Regions from separate parts of the Photobacterium swingsii genome, predicted to be linked through region 3. Evidence: predicted binding sites of a transcription regulator. Region 3 holds the regulator's gene; each other region holds the start of a gene.
What was found. Region 3 encodes CRP, which controls carbon source genes, mostly activating them, when cyclic AMP is high. Its sites were predicted from a motif close to TGTGANNNNNNTCACA; they were not measured.

Region 1 (4,209 bases), 760 kb from region 3:
CATACGGATCGCTTCATCAAGGGCGATGCCTGCATGCTCGACGCTATTTTCTACTGCTTCTATCATTGTCAGCGCCGAACCGCCAAGTGTGCCATTTTCATCAACGCACTTGCCATCACGATAATATACTTTCTTACCGACAAAAATAAAGTGATCCATGTCTGCTCCTGCAGGTGCAGTTGCATCAGTAACTAGGACTAATTTCTCACCTTTCATGCGATGGGCCATACGAATATTGGCATAATCGACATGGAAGCCATCAGCAATGATGCCTGTGTATACTTCAGGCGTGTCATAAATGGCACCCACCATACCAGGTTCACGGCCAGCGATTGGGGTCATTGCATTGAATAAGTGAGTGGCAAATGTAATACCAGCAGCAAAGCCTTGGCGAGCTTCAACATAAGTTGCATTCGTGTGGCCTGCAGAAACAACAATCCCAGCTTCTACGAGTTGCTCAATGTGCTCGTGTGGGTTTTGTTCTGGTGCTAGGGTCACTTTAGTTACAACATCGGCGTTATCACAGATAGTTTTGATCATTTCGTCATCAGAACGACGAATATGGTCAACACTGTGAATGCCTTTTTTCATCACGTTTAGGTAAGGACCTTCAAGGTGTAGGCCTAAAGAGTGATTGTTGTATTTGCTTTGGTATTCACGTTCTGCAGCAATAGCAGCTTTCATGTCAGCGTCTGATGAAGTGATCAGGGTTGGCAAAAAGCTAGTACAACCTGATTTCAGGTTAGCAAGGTGCATGGTGTGAATGGTATCAGCGTTGATTTCATCATTAAGCATTACGCCACCACAGCCATTTAGCTGTAGATCAATAAAGCCAGGCGTTAGTTCTGCGCCATCTAAATCAACGGTTTTAATATCTTGAGGAAGCTCGGTAACAGGGCATACAGCGTGAATGTTCACGCCGTCAATGATGACGGCGTGGTTATTCAGCACATCGCTACCGGTAAAAATGCGGCAATTGGTAAGCGCGTACATGAACGTTTCCTTATTAAAGGTTTTTAATATTTTCAGCTTCAAGCTCTTGGAAGTATTTTACTGTCTTCACTTTAAGCTCTTGCGTTGCAGGCTCATCACAAACAATCAGTGATTTAGGGTGAAGTTGAAGTGCAGATACTGTCCATAGGTGGTTTACAGAGCCTTCAACAGCAGCTTCTAATGCTTGTGCTTTATTGTGGCCTGTTACCAGGATCATGATTTCAGCTGAATCAAGTAGCGTACCAACACCAATTGTTAGTGCATATTTAGGTACTTGTTCGATATCGCCATCGAAGAAACGAGAGTTAGCGATACGTGTGTCTTGAGTTAGTGTTTTGATGCGAGTACGAGAAGATAGCGATGATGCTGGCTCGTTAAATGCGATATGACCGTCGTTACCTACGCCACCCATGAATAGGTTGATGCGACCGTAAGACTTAATTTTGTCTTCGTAACGTTGGCATTCTGCTTCGTGGTCATCAGTATTACCATTCAGAAGATTGATGTTTTCTTCTTGAATATCAATATGATTGAAGAAGTTACCGTACATAAAACTACGGTAAGACTCAGGGTGATCAGCTGAGATGCCGATGTATTCGTCCATATTGAAAGTAACAACATGCTTGAAACTTACTTCGCCTGCTTCATAAAGTTCAATTAAGCGCTTATAAGTTGTCAGTGGTGTACCACCTGTTGGTAAGCCAAGAACAAATGGACGCTCCGCAGTTGGCTGAAATTTGTTAATAGAATCAGCGATATGGCGCGCTGACCACAAACCTACATCTTTAGCGTTATTAAGCGGGATTAGTCTCACAGTGACACCTCATTCAAGATAGATAATACGGTAAAAATCTTAGCGGCTTCTTGCCTTTGTTTCGAATGATAAAATAAGTTTTATGATCGAGCTAGCAAAATCGCCTAGATCTTGTCTCTACAGGTGATAAAGATCACAAATGATAACGTTTTAATTTGCGGGGCGAAATTAATTTCTTAAACTGCAAAGGACTAAATCGGATAGCAAAATAAGTTATCTAAATTACATCTAAGAAAACCATAGGGGGAACTAAGGGTGAATATTCTTGGATATTTTCAAAAAGTAGGTAAAGCATTGATGGTGCCAGTCGCCACACTGCCTGCCGCAGCTATTTTAATGGGTATTGGTTACTGGATTGACCCGGTAGCTTGGGGCGGTAACAGTGCACTAGCAGCATTTTTGATTAAAGCTGGTGCGGCGATTATCGACAACATGTCAGTGCTATTCGCAATTGGTGTTGCGTATGGTATGTCTAAAGATAAAGACGGTGCTGCAGCACTTTCTGGTTTTGTTGGCTTCTTAGTAGTAACAACGCTGCTTTCTCCGGGCGCTGTTGCACAGATTCAAGGTATTGCACCTGATGCAGTTCCTGCCGCTTTCGGTAAAATCAACAACCAATTCGTTGGTATTTTAGTTGGTATCACTTCTGCTGAAATCTACAACCGTTTCTCTGCTGTAGAACTTCACAAAGCACTAGCATTCTTCTCTGGTAAGCGTTTGGTTCCTATCCTAACGTCTTTCGCTGGTATCTTTATTGCTTTCGTACTTATGTACATCTGGCCTGCAGTTTACGGTGGTCTAGTAAACTTTGGTGAAACAATTCAAGGTATGGGTGAGCTAGGTGCTGGTATCTACGCATTCTTCAACCGCCTACTGATCCCTGTTGGTCTTCACCACGCACTAAACTCAGTATTCTGGTTTGACGTAGCGGGTATTAACGATATCCCTAACTTCCTTGGTGGTGCGAAATCTATCGCTGAAGGTACTGCAACTGTAGGTGTTACAGGTATGTACCAAGCTGGTTTCTTCCCTATCATGATGTTTGGCCTACCTGGTGCTGCACTTGCGATGTACCACACGGCTAAAGCGAAGAACAAAGAAAAAGTAGCATCTATCATGATTGCTGCAGGTTTCGCTTCATTCTTCACTGGTGTAACTGAGCCGCTAGAATTCGCATTCATGTTCCTAGCACCTGCGCTATACGTAGTTCACGCAGCACTTGCTGGTCTATCTGTATACATCGCTGCATCTATGCAGTGGATTGCAGGCTTCGGTTTCTCTGCAGGTCTAGTGGATATGGTTCTATCTACTCGTAACCCACTAGCAGTTAACTGGTACATGCTAATTGTACAAGGTCTAGTCTTCTTCGGTCTTTACTATGTAATCTTCCGCACAGCTATCGTTAAGTTCAATCTTAAGACGCCTGGTCGTGAAGACGACGATGTAGAAGAGTCTTCTGGTGTAACTGGTTCTAAAGAAACTGGTGAGCTGGCTAAGCAGTACCTTAAAGCTCTGGGTGGTCACGGTAACCTAGAAAACATCGATGCATGTATCACTCGTCTACGTCTGACTCTTAAAGACAGCAGCCTAGCGAATGAGAAAACATTGAAAGCACTAGGTGCAATGGGTGTGGTTAAACTAGGTTCAAACAACCTACAAGTTATCCTAGGCCCTCTAGCTGAAATCGTTGCGGGCGAAATGAAAAAAATCCCTGCATCAGAAGATCTATCTGCAGTAAAACTGCCTTAGTCTCTTCGACAGCTAAGTAAGAATTAATTATCTATCGGCCTCTTTTGAGGCCGATGTTTTAAGTAAAAAACGTAATACGCGAAGAAGATGACTTCTGTATTTATCATGGAGGGTGCAGCAAACCATGAGAAAAATGATAAATAGCAGAAGTTATTTCGGTGACTTCTCCTTGTTTTTCAAGGGCAGGTTGTCCTCAATCCCATGTGGACTCCTGAGTGGAATGTTGTTTATTGGTGCTAAGTTGGCACTGTGATAAAATTATGTATTGTATTAGCCCCGCTTTTGCGGGGTTTTTTTATCCATATCAACAAACAATGCATACTATTTGTTGAGTAGTGAGCCATATTTATGGATCATAGAAGGCTCAAAAATCCTGTAAGCATACGAGGTCTAATTGATGAGTGAATCTGAAGCTCGTCCATCAAACTTTATCCGCCAAATTATTGATGCGGATTTAGACAGTGGCAAACATTCAAACGTCCATACCCGATTCCCGCCGGAGCCGAACGGTTACCTGCATATCGGCCATGCTAAATCTATTTGTTTGAACTTCGGTATCGCTCAGGACTACCAGGGACAATGTAATCTTCGTTTTGATGATACTAACCCTGAGAAAGAAGACATCGAGTACGTTGAGTCTATTAAGAACGATG
Region 2 (4,209 bases), on a different replicon from region 3:
TAAAGCCACTAAGCACAGCAATAAATGGGGTAGAACTGGCAGCGCTAGAACTGGTTACACTATAGTCGGCTAGTTTAACAATACCGATACCAGGTACTAGCCATAAACCTTGGTTGATATCTACCGTAGTATTTATCGTGCCATAATCTTGTGTCGTGACAGATATAGAAAGGATAAGACGGTAGCGAATATGTAAGGCTTCATAGCTGCCAGTAGTGGTTTTAACGGTTTCAGTACCTTTGTATGACCACTCATATGTATACTCACCATATGCTGGCCCGACATTGGGGGATATTTTTACTTTCATATCATGATAGCCATCACTCCCTTTCATATCGCCAATAACCGCATATTCAGGAAGTAGCAATGCTGGGTTTTCTGATAAATCGACTTCAACTTGATAGTCTTTATTGTCGACAGTAACCTGATTGAGTTTGATACGGTCGATATAGACGGCATTATTTTTCTGGCGTAGCGTCTGCTTATATCCGCTGTGATCCCATGTTAACTCTACACTTTCTTGGCCGTTATTTTTAATAACATTGCTACTCGACAGCGTGATGCTCTCGCTAGAATCAGCAACATCATAACGCCACACTGCGCCACCTTGGGCTGGCAGGTAGGAGTTTGAAAATGCTGTTGATGTGATAGCGGTGGTCGCTGGGGTGGTGCTATCTGTTTTCTCAGAACTGCCGCCACAACCAGCAGCGAGACTCACGACTAAGCAGAGCAAAGCCCTTTTAAGATTCATATCTACATTCCTTACATTAAAACCACTGAAATACAGGGCAATTCACCGTCCTGTTTGGGTGCAAATCCTGTCAGATACCTTGTAATAGTTCACAGCGTAGGTGCTGTATTGAAATGCAATATGTAGATTGGCTTTACTTGTTAAGTTGTTTTGCGTGAATTAAATATGATTGTTTAGCCAATGAGCAGGTTGCTTTGATAGTGACCGAATTTATTGTGAGCAATGCATTCTTGAGCAAACTTATCTGCCACGTCAATGAGTTAGGGAGTTCTTACAAGCGGAAATTGACTTTTATCTCACACGGTGGTTAACAATATATGCGTAAGTAGCATATTGGTTACCGCGCGGTAACATTCAGCTTATTTTTTGAATTGTACGAAATTGGAGATATGTAGGCGGATAGATATAAGAGAGCCATGAGTAATTAAGTCTTTGACAGCCGATGAATACAACAAAGCCGACATAAGCCGGCTTTGTTAGTGTGATACATTCAACGCGAATGCTTGATGGTGAGTAGGGGGAGACTGCGTTAAGCCATCATAATGTTAGCGATCATTGCAGACAGGATACTGACTAAGGTTGAACCATACAGTAAGCGTAAGCCGAAGCGCGCGACAAGGTTACCTTTTTCTTCGTTCACCCCTTTGACGGCACCTGCAATAATACCGATAGAGCTAAAGTTAGCGAATGACACCAAGAAAATCGAAATTGTACCAATCGTATGGGCAGATAGTGTATCTAGCTGCTCTTGTAGTGCCATCATAGCGACAAACTCATTCGAAACTAGTTTAGTTGCCATAATACTACCTGCTTGTAGTGCTTCGCTGGCTGGAATACCCATCAACCAAGCAACAGGGTAAAAGACGTAACCAATCAGATCTTGGAAGCTAATACCCAGTGCAACCGTAAAGCCCTTGTTGATCATGGCAATCAGTGAAATAAAGCCAATCAGCATTGCTGCAACGATTACGGCGACTTTAAAGCCTGTTAGGATATATTCGCCAAGCATTTCAAAGAAAGTAACGCGCTCGCCTTCTGCTTCTGCCACCATATCATCAAAGTTTTCTTCTGCTTCATGATCGTATGGATTGATGATAGACAGAATAATGAAGGTGCTAAACATGTTTAAAAATAGCGCCGCAACCACATATTTGGGTGCGATTAGCTGCATGTAAGAACCAACAATCGACATAGATACAGTCGACATCGCCGTTGCTGCTAAGGTGTACATACGACGCTCGGACATTTTGCCTAAAATAGCTTTGTAGGTAATAAAGTTTTCAGATTGGCCAACCATCAAGGCGCTGATGGCATTGAAAGATTCTAGCTTGCCCATACCATTAATTTTCGAGAGTAAGTAACCAATGGCGCTGATCACAATAGGAAGCACTTTAATATGCTGTAAAATACCGATTAGTGCAGAAATAAAGACAATAGGCATTAAGACTTGTAAGAAGAAGTCGAAACCCCCTTCATTAATTAGCCCACCAAAGACGAAATTCGTCCCTTCTGCGGCAAAAGCCATTAGGCCGTTAAAACCTTCAGCGAACTCGGTAACGATACCTGTACCCGCAGATGAATTGAGTAAGAAGTAAGCTACGCTCATTTCAATAACGAGTAGCTGGATGATATAGCGGAGTTTAATGTTTTTACGATCTTTACTCGCTAATAATGCAAGAACGGCGACGACGGCAAGACCAAAGATAAAATGTAAGTAGGGCATGGGTGTATGTACCATTTGTGATTATTCTCAAATTCTATGTGTATGCTCCCATCTGAATTACCTCTTTAGGGTGACTTGAATCTCATTTATTGAACTGGTTTGTATTGATTTTTTAGCTGATAACTAATTGTGTTGAAAGGATTTTAAGAAATTTTATTCATGCTTATCTAAATAAATTGCACAAGCATTAATAATGAAACCTGATTTTCGATGAATGGAGCATGCTTAAGGTGAATGTGTTGAATAGGGTATTGGCAAGAGCAATAAAATGCCCTTCACAACAAATGTTATGAAGGGCGTTGGGGTATGTGAAATCTGGTATTAATTTGCTTCTACGGCTTTTTGAATGGCTGGGCCAATTTGACGCTTACGTGATGTCACACCCTCTAGAATTAACCACTTCTCTTGAGATTGTCCTTTAAATGCAGCGCTGGCAATCTTTTGATCAGCGCTGTCAATCCATAAAAGGTTGGCACGCTTGTGTTTGGTATCAATTACAGAGAAGAAGAGATGATCTAACCCCGCTTCTTTTTTATAGGCTTTCATTGCCGCAATAAATTCAGATTTTCTGTCTAACAGTTGTTGAGCTGTAATGGTTTCCGCCACACCAATCCCGACTTTTTTACCGCCGTAAGCGAAGTTTTTATAATCTAACGTCAGAATATCAGCGGCACTGACATGGCTTAGGTCAGATTTGGCTTCCAGCATTTTTTCGCCAAATGCGTTGATGTCTTTAATACCTGCAAGTTTCGCTAGTTTCTCTGCATAGCTACGATCGTATTGCGTTGTCGTTGGCGAACGGAACACCATGGTGTCAGATAAAATGCCACCTAGTGTTGTACAGGCTATATTAGCGGGAAGATCGATACCAAGTGTTTCAGCATGGTTTGCAAGAATCGTTGCTGCCGATCCCCAAGGGCGAATATCAATAGCCGCTACTTGTGTCATGTTTACTGGGTTACCGCCAATAGCGTGGTGATCAACAATAGCGACAATATTCTTTGCATCTATTGAGGAATGAAGTTGCGTCTGCTGGTTAAAATCCACTAAACCAAATTGTTGAGCTGATACATCTTTCAGTAATTTTGGAGCTGTAGTTTGGCAGTGCTCAAGCACAAAGTGACTTTCTGGGTTGATATCTTCAGGAACGGCTGCTGTACCACCATAGATGTGCGCCGCTGCAATAGCTGATGTAACGGTGTCAGTATCAGGACTTAAGTGACCCGTCCAAACAAGGTTATCAGTGTTATTTACTTGGGGTGTTGTGAGGTCAAAAGCCATGCTAGATGCGCTGATCATAGAAAGTAGCACAGCGAGGTAACGTCGTTTCATAATTTAATCCATTATTGTTTTCGCTGTGATTCATAGTGATAGAGACATATGAGCGCACATAATGGCATTTGTATGTTCTGCGAGTGAAATCAAAACAATAGCCTGACTAAAATAGGAAATAAGACTAGTTTGACTAACTCTATTAATATTTACTTACGCTTCTCTTTAGTGAATAGATTATTTACTGGAAGGATAATTCACTGTAATGCTGTTATAGCATTACAGCGAGATCATTGTTGAATAAGCAGTAAAATTAGCTAAGCTGGGCAACGGCCGATTTAAGTTGATCTAGAATCTCGGGGTTCGTTACTGTACCTGTCGCAGGATCAAAGTTGTCGTAAAAACTTGGTACAGAGAGCTGAGCTTTAACTTCCCCTGCAAAGTATGGCGCTGATCCTGCTGC
Region 3 (4,209 bases):
CCAGGCTCTTTCACCCCATGGCAAGAGCTACCTGAAAATACCGATCTCTTATTTTATGAAGGCTTACATGGCGGGGTCGTCGACGGTGAAACCAATGTTGCGCAGCATGTTGATCTCTTGATTGGCATGGTACCAATCGTCAACTTAGAGTGGATTCAAAAAATTGTTCGTGACACCCGTGACCGCGGTCATTCTCGTGAAGCTGTAATGGAATCTATTGTGCGCTCGATGGATGATTACCTCAATTACATCACGCCGCAGTTTTCACGGACTCATATTAACTTCCAGCGTGTTCCCACCGTGGATACCTCGAACCCACTTAGCGCCAAAGGGATCCCGAGTTTAGATGAAAGCTTTGTGGTGATCCGTTTTCGTGGGATCAAGAATGTCGACTTCCCGTACTTATTGTCGATGATCCAAGGCTCATTCATGTCACGCCACAATACCTTGGTGGTACCGGGCGGCAAAATGAGCTTTGCGATGGAGCTAATAATGCGTCCTCTGATCCAGCAGCTGATTGAAACAGGGAAAATCGGCTAGTCGCGGTTTAATTGCCGTGTGAAACAAATAACAGCAAAACGGAGACCTCAAGTCTCCGTTTTTATCATGCTGCTACAGTTTACCTAGCAATAGATTTATGCGGCGATCACTTCGTATGAATGCGTCAATTCAACCCCTTCACCCAGCATCAAACAAACCGAACAATATTTCTCGAGCGAATTAGCGACGGTTGTTGCCACCAAGGCTTCATCAAGATCATGTCCCGTCACCACAAAATGCAAATTTGCCGAGGTAAAAATACGTGGGGCTGTCTCGCGGCGCACCGAGGAAATTTGTGCTTCGCAGCCCGTGATACGTTGATCTGCAGATTGTAAACCATCAACAACATCGACCGAACTACAACCACCAGCCGCCATCAAAACCAACTCCATTGGACTGGGTGCTTTTTCGCCACCATTGCCGTCCATCACCACACTATGACCCGAATTTGACTGGGCAAGAAAAGTCATTCCTTCTACCCATTTCACACGTGATTGCATTGCTTTCTCCTTAGTGTTTTGGCGTCAATTCTGCATAATCTAACAACCGTGTGATCATGTGCACACTTATGAGTACAAAATGACGATTTCAGATAGATCAATATCAAGAAATGCCCACCGAAAAAAGTTAAACTCTCAATTAATTATTCAAGTGAGCTTGCAGCCCAGCGGCTGACTTAATATCCTAACCAGCGAGCAATTCTATTGTTAAGCCCAGACTGAAATTATAGGGATGTCGTTGTTGGGCAACAAACGCAGAGGAAGTTAGTAATATGGTTCCAGGTAAACCTCAAACAGATCCAACACTAGAGTGGTTTCTTTCACATTGCCACATTCACAAGTACCCATCAAAAAGCACTTTGATTCATGCGGGTGAGAAAGCGGAAACTCTCTACTATATTGTAAAAGGTTCTGTTGCTGTTCTTATCAAGGATGAAGAAGGCAAAGAGATGATTCTTTCTTACCTAAACCAAGGTGACTTCATCGGTGAACTTGGCCTTTTCGAAGAAGGTCAAGAACGTACAGCTTGGGTTCGTGCGAAGACACCTTGTGAAGTTGCTGAGATTTCATTTAAGAAATTCCGTCAGCTAATCCAAGTTAATCCAGACATCTTGATGCGCTTGTCTGCACAGATGGCAACTCGCCTTCAAGTAACAAGCCAAAAAGTGGGCGACCTTGCGTTCTTAGACGTAACGGGTCGTATTGCACAGACGCTACTTAACCTAGCGAAACAACCTGATGCAATGACGCACCCAGACGGTATGCAAATCAAGATCACCCGTCAAGAAATCGGTCAAATCGTAGGTTGTTCACGTGAAACCGTTGGTCGTATCTTGAAGATGCTTGAAGAACAGAACCTGATTTCTGCACACGGTAAAACTATCGTGGTATACGGTACTCGTTAATCTGTTGATTTATCGATTATCACTAGAAAAAAGCCGCTTTTGCGGCTTTTTTTATATCGGAAAAACACCATACCTATGGCGTATATCTAAATCCAAATTTGCTAACCTTGTCACTGATTCTTCACTTGCTAACTACGCCACCTTTGCTACATTGTGCATAACAGACGTCGATGGACGACGTCACCTCTTCCCCGACAAAATCGGCATCATGGAGTTCGTGATATGGATATCGAACGTTTTTCTCCGTACAACACTAACACCCCACCACCGAGCGTGATTGCCCCACTACCCACAACTGTTGAGATGACAGGGTTCAGTGGCCAACGTCACTTTCTCGAACAACATATCTCATTAGCGAATACGCCGCAGCGCCAAGAAGGCTCGCAGTGGTCACCGCCTTTAGAAAGCCTGTATTAAGCCACAGATAGAACAAAGGCCATGCTATCAACATGACCTCTGCGTGAAACGCTGGGATTGGCCGGAACATTGCACTCTAGCTGTCGGTACTTTCAAAGATCTTATCCGCCGACGCAGCGACAAATCCGGTATAAAGCTCACCATCGGCTTGCGGGTAGCGCTTGGCAAATTCATAAAAACCACCAGGGATCGTTTTTACCCCATCTAAAAAAGCGACAGGGACTTTATCTGCCATGGTAGAAGACTGCTCTAACATCTCTTCAGGACTGCCTTTCACTTCTCCACCCGATACATTGATGGCAAAGCCATTATGTGCCAATAAGTGATTCACCTCGGCCACTTCAGTAAATTGTTCTAGTTGGTTAATGCTAACCGTAAAGTGATTCGCGCCAAAGCCATGCGCCGCTAACCACCCTGCATATTCACTCTCTGCGGCTAACATCTCATACGTTTCAAAATCAATGTCCCACAAACGGCCGCCATACAAGAAGGCAGGATCTTTCACCGCTTGCTCTGGCACTTGATCAATCAAACTACGTACCGATTGCTGCAATAATGAGGAACACTGACCCACCAATAGCTCACTAATAAACACTTTTGGCGCCGCAGGGTTTGGGTGTTCAAAATGCTCAGCGTAGAGTTTTTTAGACTCAAAATGGTAAGTGCCACAAGGTTTGTAACCAATCGCAATAAAGGGTGCGGCTAGCACATCCAGTCCGACTTTCGGTAAGTTAAATGTGCGCAACGCAATATGGTCATTCAGTAGCGGCTCATCTTCGGTCAGTAATGTATGTACTTGATCCGCTGATGGGCACAGGCGTTGAATATAGTCTTGCCATAAGTTGTTAAACAGTTGCTCTACTCTTTCCATGTTGAGATGCTCCCCGCTGGTGATGGATGTAGAAGTGCCCTGATTCGACCTAATCAGTATGGCACTTCTTTTTTAGTTTGATGATGTCTGCTCAACTTGCTTACAAAGTAATACCTGGCGATAGCTGTGCAGGTAGCTCAGCTTGTTCACCCTCCATCGATGCCATAGGGTACGCACAGTAGTCAGCGGCATAGTAAGCACTCGGACGTAAGTTACCTGATGCGCCAGGACCACCAAATGGAGCATCCCCACTCGCACCAGTCAGCTGACGGTTACGGTTCACTATGCCTGCACGGATATGGTCAATAAAATATTGCCACTCACTATCATCGGTGGAGATCAAACCAGCCGATAAGCCGTAGCGGGTATTATTTGCCAAGGTAACGGCTTGGGCTAAATCCTCGTAACGTACGACTTGCAATAATGGACCAAAGTATTCTTCATCAGGCAAGTCAGCAATGGCACTCACTTCAATGATGGCCGGTGAGACAATCGCCCCTTGACCACGTTTCGCTTCAAGCAGAACCTCTCCCCCAAGGCGCACCAAATTCGCTTGCGCGGCAATAATGCCATCAGCAGCTTGTATTGATATTTGTGGCCCCATAAAAGGCTGAGGATCAGCAAATGGCCCATCAATGCGTAGCTGCGCCGTTGCTTCAACTAAGCGCGCAACAATGGCATCACCCACTTCACCTTTGGGTAAATACAAACGGCGGGCACAGGTACAACGCTGGCCAGCGCTAATGAACGCTGATTGAATTATGGTGTATACCGTGGCTTCCACATCACCGTGGGCATTTGAAATCACCATAGGGTTATTGCCGCCCATCTCCAATGCCAACATTTTGCCGGGTTGCCCTGCAAATTGGCGATGAAGAATGTGTCCCGTATTCGCACTCCCCGTGAACAGCAAGCCATCAATCCCTGTTGAACTCGCCAGCGCTTCACCGGTTGGGCGAGAGCCTTGCACTAGGTT
Region 4 (4,209 bases), 290 kb from region 3:
GAACTCAGATGCAGCACAGTCCATAGCAAGAGTAACGTCTTTACCTAGCTCGTAACCAGCAGCAGCAACAGCTTCTGCGATAACTTCTAGAGCTTCAGCGTTAGATTTAAGGTTAGGAGCGAAACCACCTTCGTCACCAACTGCAGTGCTGTAGCCTTTAGACTTAAGAACTTTAGCTAGGTTGTGGAATACTTCAGCACCGATGCGTAGACCTTCTTTAAGAGTTTTAGCGCCAACTGGTTGGATCATGAACTCTTGGATGTCAACGTTGTTATCAGCGTGCTCACCACCGTTGATGATGTTCATCATAGGTAGAGGCATAGAGAATTGACCAGCAGTACCGTTTAGCTCAGCGATGTGCTCGTAAAGAGGCATGCCTTTAGCCGCTGCAGCAGCTTTAGCGTTCGCTAGAGAAACAGCAAGGATAGCGTTAGCACCGAATAGAGATTTGTTCTCAGTGCCGTCTAGGTCGATCATGATTTGGTCGATGTCAGCTTGTGCTTTCGCATCTTTGCCAACTAGTGCTTCAGCGATTGGGCCGTTTACAGCTTCAACTGCTTTAAGAACACCTTTACCTAGGAAACGTGCTTTGTCACCGTCACGTAGCTCAAGAGCTTCGCGAGAACCAGTAGATGCGCCAGATGGAGCTGCCGCCATACCAACGAAACCGCCTTCTAGGTGTACTTCAGCTTCAACAGTTGGGTTACCGCGTGAATCGATGATTTCACGACCTAGAACTTTAACGATCTTAGACATTATGTTTCCTCTTGCTTTATCTTCAAAATAAAAAGCTAAAAAATAGCAGTAGCATCCCCCGCTACTGCTACCAGTAATCCTTACTTATTAAGCTCACCACGTAGGTTTGAACCTGCCGCTTTTACAAAGCCTTCGAATAGTGGGTGACCATCGCGAGGCGTTGAGGTGAACTCAGGGTGGAATTGAGCAGCCACGAACCATGGGTGGTTCGGGATTTCAATGATTTCCACCAGTTTCTTATCTGCAGACAGACCAGAAACTTTCAAACCTGCTTTCTCTAGTTTAGGAAGTAGGTTGTTGTTTACTTCGTAGCGGTGACGGTGACGTTCGTGCACTGTTGGGCTGTTGTATAGCTCACGTGCTTTTGAACCGTCCGCTAGATGACATAGCTGAGAACCAAGGCGCATTGTGCCACCTAGGTCTGATTTTTCAGTACGCTCTTCAACGTTACCTTCACCATCAACCCATTCAGTGATTAGACCAACAACTGGGTTTTTAGTTTCTTCGTTAAATTCCGTTGAGTGCGCATCCGCCAGACCCGCAACATTACGTGCGAATTCAATCAGTGCCACTTGCATACCCAGACAGATGCCTAAGTATGGAATTTTGTTTTCACGAGCGTATTGTGCTGTACGGATTTTACCTTCAACACCACGACCGCCGAAACCACCTGGTACTAGGATTGCGTCCAGACCCTCTAGTACTTCTGTGCCTTTAGACTCAACGTCTTGTGAATCAACATATTTGATTTTCACAGATAGACGGTTCTTAAGACCAGCGTGTTTTAATGCTTCGTTTACTGATTTGTAAGCATCAGGTAGTTCGATGTACTTACCAACCATACCGATAACTACTTCATCAGTAGGGTTTGCTTCTTCGTAGATTACTTGTTCCCACTCAGACAGATCAGCTTCTGGCGCTGTGATGCCGAAACGCTGACAAACTAGGTCATCCAAACCTTGAGCTTTGATCAGTTGTGGGATCTTGTAGATTGAATCTACGTCTTTCATTGAGATAACAGCTTTTTCTTGAACGTTACAGAAAAGTGCAATCTTTGCACGCTCATTCGCTGGGATCATACGGTCAGAACGACATACTAGGATGTCAGGCTGAATACCGATAGAAAGTAGTTCTTTTACAGAGTGCTGAGTTGGCTTAGTTTTCACTTCGCCTGCAGCTGCAAGGTAAGGAACAAGTGTCAGGTGCATGAACATAGTGTTCTCGCGACCTTGTTCTACCGCTAACTGACGAATCGCTTCCATGAATGGTAGTGATTCGATATCACCAACAGTACCACCCACTTCTACGATAGCCACATCGTGGCCTTCTGCACCTGCAATAACGCGCTCTTTGATCGCGTTAGTAATGTGTGGGATAACCTGAATCGTTGCACCTAGGTAATCACCACGGCGCTCTTTACGAAGTACGTCCGCGTACACGCGACCCGCTGTAAAGTTATTACGCTTGGTCATTTTGGTACGAATGAAACGTTCGTAGTGACCAAGGTCAAGGTCGGTCTCTGCACCGTCTTCCGTAACGAATACCTCACCGTGTTGAATTGGGCTCATTGTGCCTGGGTCAACGTTGATGTAAGGGTCTAGCTTCATCATAGTCACTTTAAGACCACGTGCTTCTAGAATAGCCGCTAGAGATGCAGCAGCAATACCTTTACCTAGAGAGGAAACAACCCCGCCCGTAACAAAAATGTAATTCGTTGTCATATTTAACCTGGAAGATTGGTGTAGAGGATATAAAAACTATCTGGACGGAGAACAATGATACCAGACACCTTTTATCGCCACAACGTGAAAACTATCACAGCAATCATGAGTATTATTTGTTTCAAATCAATTATACGAGTTGCACAAACTGTTCGTGTAAAATAACAACAAAAGTATTCACTGGAAGCATATTCTAGCAGCCAGCATTAACCGCATAATTTGATTAACTATTCGCCTTTTCGCGCTGTTTCACCTGATCCCAAATGCCATCGAGTTTTTCCAATGAACACTCTTCAAGCCGTAGACCTTGTTCTAGCACACTTTCTTCCACTTGGCGAAATCGACGCTCGAATTTTTTGTTTGCTAACTGCAATGCTTGCTCAGGGTTTACTTTGAGGTGGCGACTTAAATTGACGGAAGCAAACAACAAATCTCCCATTTCTTCGGCAATTTTGCTCTGATCAGGTTCAACTTGGATAACTTCGTCAAGCACCTCATCAATTTCTTCTTTGACCTTATCCACCACAGGCCCAAGGGTATCCCAATCAAAACCATGCTTGGCACAGCGACGCTGAATTTTATCCGCACGGCTAAGTGCAGGTAGCGCTAATGGGATATTCGCTAGCACACTGGTATCTTCACCTTTTAACGCACGCTCTTTGGCTTTCTCTGCTTCCCAGTTCGCGTTAATTTCAGCATCGTTAGCAAATTCTTTTTCACTAAAAACATGAGGGTGACGGCGAGTCAGCTTTTCATTCAGCCCAGCCACGACATCATCAAAATCAAAGAGTCCCTGCTCTTTTGCCATTTGGCTGTAAAATACTACTTGGAATAACAAATCACCCAATTCCGCTTTCACTTCTTGCCAATCTTGCTGATGGATTGCATCCGCCACTTCATAGGCTTCTTCAATGGTGTGCGGCACAATTGAATCAAACGTCTGCTTAATATCCCACGGGCAACCTTTGTTCGGATCACGTAACGTCGCCATAATTTCAAGTAGTTGCGCGATTGCTGCAGGGTTCATTTTTTCCATGTTTCTCTCACTTAACAAAACGGGAAGCACTGAGGCTTCCCGTTATTTATTTGATGATACAGTGCTGACGCTAGACCAAATTAATCTAATTAGTACAAGCGCTTAGCTTCAGCAACATCTTTCACTTGCTCTAGGCGCTTAAGGACCTTACTGAGCACTTCTAGATCCGTTAGCTCAAGCTCAAAATCCATGATCGACATTTGTTTCTTGTAGTCGATACGGCTCTTCATGCCCGAGACTTTGGTTTTCTCGTTGGCTAACGTATTGGTCAACTCTTTGATCAAACCGTTACGTTCAGAGGCAATAACACGCACGGTAATATTGTAGTTGCCAACAAACCCACCGCCCCAAACCGTTTGGATCAAACGCTCTGGCGCATGATGGCGCAACTCATCAAGCTGCTCACAATCACTGCGGTGGACCGAAATACCACGCCCTTGGGTGACAAAACCTGTGATGTCATCACCCGGGATCGGCTGACAACAACGCGCTAAATGCGTCATTAAGTTGTCTACCCCTTCCACCACTACGGCATCACGCTGTGGTTTTTGCGTGCTGGTGCTGCTCTTTTCGCTCGCTTCAGTCAGTTTATCAAGCAGTTGCTTGTCTTCTTCTTCCGCGGTTGGCTTATTCACCAAGGTATTAATGTGATTAACCACTTGATTGATACGCAGATCACCACTGCCAATACCAACA

Region 1: nagE (N-acetylglucosamine-specific PTS transporter subunit IIBC) is a predicted target of CRP. The motif match lies at 1,930-1,945, and genes of this name have one in related genera.
Region 2: OCU77_RS25085 (NupC/NupG family nucleoside CNT transporter) is a predicted target of CRP. The motif match lies at 2,491-2,506, and genes of this name have one in related genera.
Region 4: pyrG (glutamine hydrolyzing CTP synthase) is a predicted target of CRP. The motif match lies at 2,561-2,576, and genes of this name have one in related genera.

Annotation. Positions count from the first base shown of each region.
Region 1 is NZ_AP024852.1:1,027,450-1,031,658, forward strand. It holds gene nagA (N-acetylglucosamine-6-phosphate deacetylase) at 1-993, opposite strand, end outside; gene nagB (glucosamine-6-phosphate deaminase) at 1,007-1,807, opposite strand; gene nagE (N-acetylglucosamine-specific PTS transporter subunit IIBC) at 2,063-3,556, shown strand; gene glnS (glutamine--tRNA ligase) at 3,954-4,209, shown strand, end outside.
Region 2 is NZ_AP024853.1:1,803,583-1,807,791, forward strand. It holds gene OCU77_RS25080 (pullulanase-associated domain-containing protein) at 1-751, opposite strand, end outside; gene OCU77_RS25085 (NupC/NupG family nucleoside CNT transporter) at 1,281-2,474, opposite strand; gene OCU77_RS25090 (manganese-dependent inorganic pyrophosphatase) at 2,796-3,806, opposite strand; gene OCU77_RS25095 (NADPH-dependent FMN reductase) at 4,060-4,209, opposite strand, start outside.
Region 3 is NZ_AP024852.1:265,341-269,549, reverse strand. It holds gene OCU77_RS01245 (phosphoribulokinase) at 1-540, shown strand, start outside; gene OCU77_RS01240 (OsmC family protein) at 636-1,040, opposite strand; gene crp (cAMP-activated global transcriptional regulator CRP) at 1,313-1,945, shown strand; gene OCU77_RS01230 (hypothetical protein) at 2,168-2,362, shown strand; gene OCU77_RS01225 (DUF1338 domain-containing protein) at 2,439-3,233, opposite strand; gene astD (succinylglutamate-semialdehyde dehydrogenase) at 3,334-4,209, opposite strand, start outside.
Region 4 is NZ_AP024852.1:551,453-555,661, reverse strand. It holds gene eno (phosphopyruvate hydratase) at 1-756, opposite strand, end outside; gene pyrG (glutamine hydrolyzing CTP synthase) at 837-2,477, opposite strand; gene mazG (nucleoside triphosphate pyrophosphohydrolase) at 2,701-3,513, opposite strand; gene relA (GTP diphosphokinase) at 3,603-4,209, opposite strand, start outside.